DNA from 2 places in the Halobacillus sp. B29 genome. Region 2 is predicted to be linked to the other one. Evidence: a T-box and tRNA genes for the amino acid it is inferred to sense, from the RefSeq annotation. Region 2 holds a T-box; the other holds one or more tRNA genes.
The links. The T-box of region 2 lies ahead of ACTWP7_RS03075 (valine--tRNA ligase). A T-box ahead of a tRNA ligase gene usually reads a tRNA of that ligase, here a tRNA-Val.

Region 1 (4,436 bases), on a different contig from region 2:
CTGATAAAGAAGCTGGAAGCGGCCAACGTTATCCTGAATGTCGAATTTGTTCATGCTTAAGCTGCCGTATACATCGAAAAACTCATCATCCGAAAGCTTCTGGGCAATCGTAATGTGAGGGACGAATTTAAAATCCTTCTTCTCCGGCAGGCTGCCTGTATGAAGCTTTTCATTCAAGTCGAAAATCTCCTCAGAAGGCTCCACTTTCAGGTAGATCGTATTCGTTACCGGAGAAAAGGAACTCACTTTGTAGATGCCGTAAGAAAAAGGCTCGGTATTCTTCGCAATTTCTTTTAATTCAGGAATGATTTTTTCCTCGATTTCACTTTCTTCCGCTTCGAATGGTTCTTTGACTGTAATGTGTGGCGGAATCAAAGCATAGTGCGGGTCATAGCGTTTACGATAGGAATTCGCGACATCTTGTACTTTTTTTGATGGAAATACTGCAATACCGTATCTCATGGAAAATACCCCTCCTGATTCTTATTTCAATTCATTTATTCACCAAAAATGGTTAATAAAGCGCGTTTGAAATCCTTCTGCCACGTGCCCCACGTATGATCACCTTCAAGCTCGTGGAACGTATAGCTGCACGGACGTCCGGTCAAGTAGTTATTTAAGTCACGGTTCGGCTGAAGGAAGTTCTTCCTGGCACCTTCCGTTGTCTCCACGTCATACTCCTGATCACCGATCGTGTGGTAAATCGTTAACGAAGACATATCTTTTGAGGACTTAATCACTTCAAACACATGTTCATCCACATAAGGGCTCTGCATAATCACATTGCCAAAAACATTCGGAAACTTCACTGCTGTCATGAACGAAACCGTTCCAGCAAGCGAATCCCCGACAAGCGTTCGACCACTGCCCATATGATAACCCGGCAGCTCTTCATCAAGGAACGGAACCACTTCGCGGATGAGGAAATTCACATATTCCGCCTGTTTCTTTCCGTCCGGATGATATTTATCCTGTCGATCGTACTTGTCCCTATAATGAATACCAATAAAAATGGTATTCTCAATCTTTCCTTCACCATGCAGCTCATCACTTAGTGTGGCCGCACGTCCCAGCTGGAAATAATCGTTACCATCTTGCATAATACAAAAATGGTACTTATACAAGGGGGAGAAATTTTCTGGGGTGTACACTTTTAATGTCATTTCTTCATCTAGATAGCTGCTATTAATTGTATATTCAGTCATGGATCCTTTTCTGCCCAATCCGATTACCTCCTAACATGCAAATAAGCTCCTATCCAAATTCCCGCTGCCTTCTGTACATAAACGTACCATAACTATTTTATCATATAATTATGTAAAAAGTAGAGCAGACGAAGAAAGCGCTTGATAAATAGGATATTTTGAGGATATTTACACGTTGTTCACAAAAAATTAAAATTCTGTTGACACGAATTCGGTTACGTTGTATATTATTAGTTGTCAGACGACATCTTATTACATACGATTCCGTAGCTCAGCTGGGAGAGCGCCACCTTGACAGGGTGGAGGTCGTTGGTTCGAGCCCAATCGGAATCATCCATACAAAGTGTTGCGTCATGAGTCGCTCTCCAGAGGCGGTTCGTGACGCTTTTCTATTTTCGAGGACTTTACGCAAACTTACCGAGGACTTCTCGCAGGGTTGATATCCTATAATTTTCATTCAGCGAGCACGCTTTTCCGTGAAATTAACGGAAGGAGCGTGCTTTTTGCGTTTAAATAAATTATTCTATATGTTCATTTTGGTCATATCAGCAAATTGTCAGATTAGTAAGGAGTAGTGGAAAAAAAGAAAAAAAGTAGTTATTGAAGGAATATGGAAAGATTTATCGAATTATTTTGCTATTAAGTCATTAATTCTTTTGAGATAAGGAGGTCAGTAGGCGGTCTTAATGTCAACGTTTCGTAGATCATGGATTTCAGGTTCTTATTAAATTATGGATGACAGAACAGTCGAGTAAAGGAAGGTTTATCTCATTCTTAACGTGTACAAGAATGGAAGTTAAGCAACCGTTTACCTTGAGACTGTTCTTTTTTTATCTTTACCAAGCTAAGCCTTTTCTTAATGTCCATTGCTTTAGATCAGGTTCATAAGGAGGCATGGTGGCGTTCCATGGATAAAATTAATTCGCAATTTTTAAGCATGGGAGACCAGGATCGTAAAGTTATTTACCTGAAGAAATACCTGAAAAAGTTCGGTTATTATCATTCTTGTCCTTGTCTTGAAGAAGCATTCTGCAAACATGTCGATGAAGCTGTGAAGGATTATCAGTTGTATTTTGGGTTGTCTATCACCGGAAAATTAGATGAACCTACGATTACTCAGATGCAAAAGCCTAGGTGTGGATTGCCTGATTTGTTACCAGGGGAAGATGTTCGTAAGAAAGTAAACGATTATAGCCTAAGTGGTGGTAGATGGGAAAATACGAACATCAGGTATTTTTTTCAGAATGGAACGAGCGATATTTCTGGGACTAGAGAATGGGACATTATGAGGCAAGCAATGGATCGTTGGGCAGATGTTACGCCTTTAACATTTACACAAGTGACGACGGAAGCGGACGCTGATATTCGATTTTTATGGGCAACAGGAAGTCATGGAGATGACGATCCATTTGATGGCTTTGGAAATGTACTTGCTCACGCTTTTTATCCGCCCCCTGTAAACTCACTTCCTACTGCTGGTGATGTTCACTTTGATAACGATGAAAAATGGGATACAGAGGACGGTGGATTTTGGTGGTGGAGGCGACGTGATCTTCTTACTGTGGCGATTCATGAAGTTGGCCACGCTCTTGGTCTAGCTCATTCCACTATAGGTAACGCGATTATGTGGCCAACTTATGAAGGAGAAAGGAGAACTTTACATTCAGATGACATTGAAGGGATACAGGCGCTTTATGGTTCTCCAGTCAGGCCCGCTGGTTCAAGGTTCGCAGAAGCAAGCATGTGGGCATTAAAGAACGCAGGAGGGTACGGAACCATTTCGATTGACTTAGGACGCCCACGGCGATTTGTCGCATGGGGAACCATCACCATGATGGATTCCCTATCCGATTTAGATAGAGATAACGCTGTCGTTGCAGAGGTGTTTCAAGTTGATGGAATAGAAACATGGAAAGCTGTATCTGGCGGTGATCACTGGGGTGCTGCTGGTAATTCCTCTAATGTACACCAGGGAGCGTATGTTGGTTTTGGACAAACCATTACTTTTCGGATTCGTTCCATGCACCCTAATGATATGGAAGCTTACGGTGTGGGGTCAGTTATGGTACTGGATGAATGATAGACAAACCTAGAAAGGAAAATGCCGATGTTAGTTTACATGATCTATGATAAAAGCAATGGAGAAATCGTACACATGCATCGTAATGTAGATATTAATGGAAGAAGTTACACGTGTACGGAAGAAGAAATTCAACGTATGATACCTCCTCATATCGACCAAAAATCTGTCGGCTTTATTTCAGCTGAATTTGAACAACCTCCTTCAGGAAGACAAGTGAAAATGAGTGTAGATGTTACGAAAAATACGCTTATTAAGACATTCATCGATAAAGATGCACCTATTAAAAGGCAGGAATAAAAGTCAGGAGGCTGCATATGGATGCATATGAAATTAGCATGTGGGGACTGAAAAATCATGGGGGCAGCAACACCGTGACGATTGATCTCGGACGGAACAGAAGCTTTCTTGCCTGGGCATCCGTAACCATGATTGATTCACTTAATGATTTTGATGCGGACAATGCTGTGGTTGCAGAGGTGTTTCAGGTTGATGGCGTCGAAACGTGGAAGGCAGTATATGGAGGGGAGCACTGGGGTTCTGCCGGAGATTCTTCCAATGTTCACCAGGGAGCTTACGTAGGATACGGCCGAAGAATCACCTTTCGGATCAGGTCGGTTCATTCAAGTGATTTAGATTCATATGGTATGGGTGTAGTAGTAGCTCAATAAGTTAAAAATAAGTATATGGATTTACTAGCGGACTGAATAAATGGAACTGTCCGTCCTATTTATTCAGTCTTGCACCTATAGAGACAAATCATTTGTATGTCAGGAATTAGCATTTTCTATACATAGAATTTCACATTCAACTATTTTCTAAAAGCCTCTAACAAGTTTACCTACACTTTGGGAGGCTTTTTCTTACATGTTTTTAGTAATGGAAGCGTAAATTTTAATAAATATCATTTGTGAGCAGTATTTAGAAGTTCGGGAAGCTCAGAGTTCTGAACTATACAAAAGGCTCTTCCTTGTATATTTATTATTGATTTTTTGAATGAAAAACCACCTTGATTAGACAATTACCTGGAAAAGTATATCCTTTTAAATGATATAATAGTAGTAGGTATTTAAAACTAAATAAGGGGAGATTGATCAGTGGAAACATTCTTAATGATCCTAATGTTAACGGCTTTAGCAGGTATGGTAGTC
Region 2 (4,436 bases):
TCCATTAGCTATGACAGCTGGTTACGAAACGGTTTCGTCGATGACAGAAGAAGCTTATGAAGGAATTAATAAAAAAGTGGACCGGCTGGTAGAAGGATATGAAAAAGCGGCCAAAGCAAATAATATTCCGTTAACGGTTAACCGGGCAGGATCTATGGTAGGATTCTTCTTTTCAAATGATCCTGTAATCGATTTTGAAACAGCGAATGCATCTGATCTCGAAATGTTTACACGTTATTATCAAGGGATGATTGAAGAAGGAATCTATCTTCCCCCTTCCCAATTCGAGGGACTCTTCCTATCAACGAAGCATACAGAGGAAGATATAGAGAAAACAATCAGGGCAGTAGAAAAAGTATTTGCATCCCTGTAAATGAGAAATGTACTAGGCATGGCCGTATTCGGTCATGCCTTTTTCTGCACCCTCCATGTATATAAACTCAGTTACCGCATAAGGTGGTAATAGAGGCTTGGGTTTATTATATTCTGGGAGGGGCAAATCCATTGAAAAATAAACAAAACGTATTTTCTTTTTATTTAGACGAAGCGATATGGTTTAAGGAAGGACAGGGAGTCAGGGAACTAATTGGAATCTCACTGGAGCCTGAAATCGTAATTGAGGAATATGGAGATGAAGTGCGTTTAAAAGGAACGGTTGATCTGGCGGGAGAATATGTACCCCACCAATCTGATCATAAATATGAAGAGGCTGCCCCGCTGCAGTCGGTAAGGACAATGGATCATGTGGAATCAGGCGAAGAAGGGGTCTATTATTTTTCTCATTCATTCCCTGTAGAAATTACAGTACCGCTCGAACGGATTTCCAGTCTGGAAGATGTCCTCATTGATATAGAAAGTTTCGATTATGAACTTCCAGCGAATAATCAGCTAAGGCTGCATGCTCAGTTAAATATAAACGGAGTCGAGCAAAAAGCAAATGCCGCGGATAACTCGGAGACGTTTGATGAGTCGGCGACGCTTGGCCCGGTGGATTACAAAGAAGAACGTAAGGAAAAAGAGAATCCTGTAGTTCCTGAAAGGGAAGCCCCTGTGGTTCAGCTGACGAATCGGAATGATCTGTCGGCTCAGGAGATAGAAGCACATGAAGAAGGACGATGGCCTCATAAAAAATCACAGAATTTCGCAGAATTTTTTGGTCATGATAAAAAAGAAGAAACGCTTGAGGTCTCATCTGAAAGTACTAGTGTGTGGCATGAAAATATCGCGGAAGAAAATGTGAGCGCTTCTTCATCTTATATGGAATCCTCGACTAAAGGCTCTGAGGAAAAAGAGGAAGCTCCAGGCGGACTTGATGGAATCAAGCAGATATTTAAACACCTGTTTCCTAACCGGGAAGAGACTTATACTCAAATGAAAATGTATATCGCTCAAGAAGATGAAACGCTAGCTTCTATTGCTGAAAAATATGAAGTATCCATCCACCAGTTGGAAAAAGTAAATGAACATAGAGATGAAGTTTCCCCTGGTCAAATTGTATATATCCCTAGTTAAATCCATTTATAACGAAAAGCGAGAAAAACTCCGACAATAATTCCTAATAAGAAGACATCAAATGTTGTAGGAAAAAAGATTGTCCGGATACATTGGAAAACCAGAATTGGTAATAAAGCTTTTTCGATAACGAATAAACAAGTACGGCACCATGGTGGAAGACGATATCTGTATAAGCGGCTCAACGACCATCAACCTCCTTTCATTGCATATTTACGTTTTTTTCACAAATAGTTGACTAACATAATCATTTCTATATACAATATGTAATAGAAGTATTATACGTGAAATGCCATGACAGGGAAGAGTACATGGACATATCCTTCAGAGAGGAAAACGGATGGTGAGAGTTTTCCAGGATCTATGTTGGTGGAAGGTCGCCCTTGGAGCAGCTTCTTTGAACGAAAAGTAGAAGGAGCCGGTTAGAAGCCGTTATTTTTTTAAGTGTACAGATATGCACAGCATGTCTGTAAATTAAGGTGGTACCACGGAATTAGATCTCTTTCGTCCTTTTGAGGACGAAAGAGATTTTTTTATTTTATTAAAATAGATGATATAAGGAGGAAGATCCATATGAGTCAAACAGATCTTTCAATGCCCACTAAGTATGATCCGGCATCCGTTGAAAAGGATCGCTATCAGTACTGGGTGGACGGTAAGTTTTTCGAAGCGTCAGGAGATAAGAATAAGGAACCTTATACCATTGTTATTCCTCCTCCGAACGTTACAGGTAAATTACATTTAGGTCACGCATGGGATACGACTCTTCAGGATATTTTAAGTCGTGTGAAGCGGATGCAGGGATACGACGTTCTCTGGCTGCCTGGGATGGATCATGCCGGTATTGCCACACAAGCCAAAGTAGAAGCAAAACTGAGAGAATCCGGAACTTCCCGCCATGAATTAGGAAGAGAAAAATTCCTTGAGAAATCATGGGAATGGAAGAAAGAATATGCCCAATTTATCCGGACTCAATGGGAAAAGCTGGGTCTTGGTCTCGATTATTCGCGCGAACGGTTTACACTGGATGACGGGTTGTCCGAAGCGGTTAAAGAAGTGTTTGTTAAGCTTTATGAAAAAGGTTTAATTTATCGAGGCGAATATATTATTAACTGGGATCCAGCTACTCGTACCGCTCTTTCTGATATTGAAGTAGAGTATGAAGATGTCCAGGGAGCCTTTTATCATATGCGCTACCCTCTGAAGGATGAAGAAGGCGGAATTGAGATCGCAACAACTCGCCCCGAAACGATGCTTGGAGACACGGCTATTGCTGTTCATCCAGAAGACGAACGCTACCAGCAATTAATTGGAAAGAAAGCTATACTACCTATTGTGGGAAGAGAAATTGAGATTGTGGCAGATGATTATGTAGATATGGAATTTGGTTCAGGGGCTGTTAAAATCACTCCTGCTCATGATCCGAATGATTTTGAAATTGGAAATCGCCACAATCTGGAGCGTGTCCTCATTATGAATGAGGATGGCAGTATGAATGAGAATGCAGGAAAATATCAGGGTATGGATCGATTTGATTGCCGTAAGCAGATCGTCAAAGATCTTCAGGCAGAAGGAGTTCTTTTTGATATTGAAGAACATCTTCATTCAGTTGGTCACTCCGAACGCAGTGGGGCTGTTGTGGAACCTTATCTGTCTACTCAATGGTTTGTGGATATGAATCCCCTGGCTGAAGCTTCTGTAGATTTACAAAAAGGGGAAGACAAAGTGCAATTTGTGCCCGACCGCTTTGAAAAACCTTATTTACACTGGATGGAGAACACGCGTGACTGGTGTATTTCGCGTCAGCTTTGGTGGGGCCACCGAATTCCTGCCTGGTACCACAAAGAGTCAGGTGAGATATATGTAGGCAAAGAAGAACCGAAAGATCCGGAAAAGTGGATACAGGATGAAGATGTTCTTGATACGTGGTTCTCCTCTGCTCTTTGGCCATTCTCCACTATGGGTTGGCCGGATGAAAAAAGCGATGATTATAACCGCTACTTCCCGACTAATGTATTGGTTACCGGCTATGACATTATTGGGTTCTGGGTAAGCCGAATGATTTTCCAATCCATTGAATTTACAGGACGTCGTCCATTTGAAGATGTTCTTATCCACGGACTGGTTCGGGATGCGGATGGTCGTAAGATGAGTAAGTCCCTTGGTAACGGTGTAGATCCAATGGATGTAATCGACCAGTACGGTGCGGACTCGCTTCGATACTTCCTATCGACAGGGTCTTCACCTGGTCAGGATTTACGCTTTCATTGGGAAAAAGTAGAATCCACATGGAATTTTGCTAATAAAATTTGGAATGCTTCCAGATTTGCATTAATGAATATGGGCGATTTGAAGTATGAGGATATTGATTTATCTGGTGAAAAGTCTGTAGCTGATCAGTGGATTCTGACTCGATTAAACCAAACAATTCAGCAAGTTACACAAAATATTGATAAATATGAGTTTGGTGAAGCCGGAAGACAGCTGTACAACTTCATTTGGGATGATTTTTGCGATTGGTATATTGAAATGGCTAAGCTTCCTTTATACGGGGAGGACACGGCAAGAATTCATACCACAAGGTCTATTTTAGCTTACACGCTTGATCAGATCATGCGTATGCTGCATCCATTTATGCCCTTCATCACTGAAGAAATCTGGCAGCATCTGCCTCATCAGGGGGAATCCATCACCCAGGCTTCATGGCCTGAGGTACGAGATGAATTCCATAACGAGCAAGCCGTGCAAGAAATGGATCGTCTCGTTTCCATTATCCGGTCAGTTCGTAACATCCGAGCAGAAGTAGATACTCCGATGTCTAAAGAAATTCAGTTAATGATTCAGGCGAAGGACGAGGACGTAGTAAGTGAACTTGAAAAGAACCGTGACTATCTGGAGAAGTTCTGTAATCCAAGCGAATTGAC

Region 1: it encodes a tRNA-Val, which carries the amino acid that the T-box ahead of ACTWP7_RS03075 (valine--tRNA ligase) is inferred to sense. The anticodon was not compared.

The regions. Positions count from the first base shown of each region.
Region 1 covers NZ_JBQQCM010000013.1:147,559-151,994, reverse strand. The annotation lists gene ACTWP7_RS16390 (2'-5' RNA ligase family protein) at 1-462, opposite strand, end outside; gene ACTWP7_RS16385 (alpha/beta hydrolase) at 498-1,223, opposite strand; tRNA gene ACTWP7_RS16380 (tRNA-Val) at 1,466-1,538, shown strand; gene ACTWP7_RS16375 (matrixin family metalloprotease) at 2,113-3,285, shown strand; gene ACTWP7_RS16370 (hypothetical protein) at 3,313-3,585, shown strand; gene ACTWP7_RS16365 (hypothetical protein) at 3,603-3,956, shown strand; gene ACTWP7_RS16360 (Ltp family lipoprotein) at 4,383-4,436, shown strand, end outside.
Region 2 covers NZ_JBQQCM010000002.1:167,516-171,951, forward strand. The annotation lists gene hemL (glutamate-1-semialdehyde 2,1-aminomutase) at 1-373, shown strand, start outside; gene spoVID (stage VI sporulation protein D) at 505-1,512, shown strand; gene ACTWP7_RS03070 (hypothetical protein) at 1,509-1,697, opposite strand; T-box leader at 1,798-2,027, shown strand; gene ACTWP7_RS03075 (valine--tRNA ligase) at 2,086-4,436, shown strand, end outside.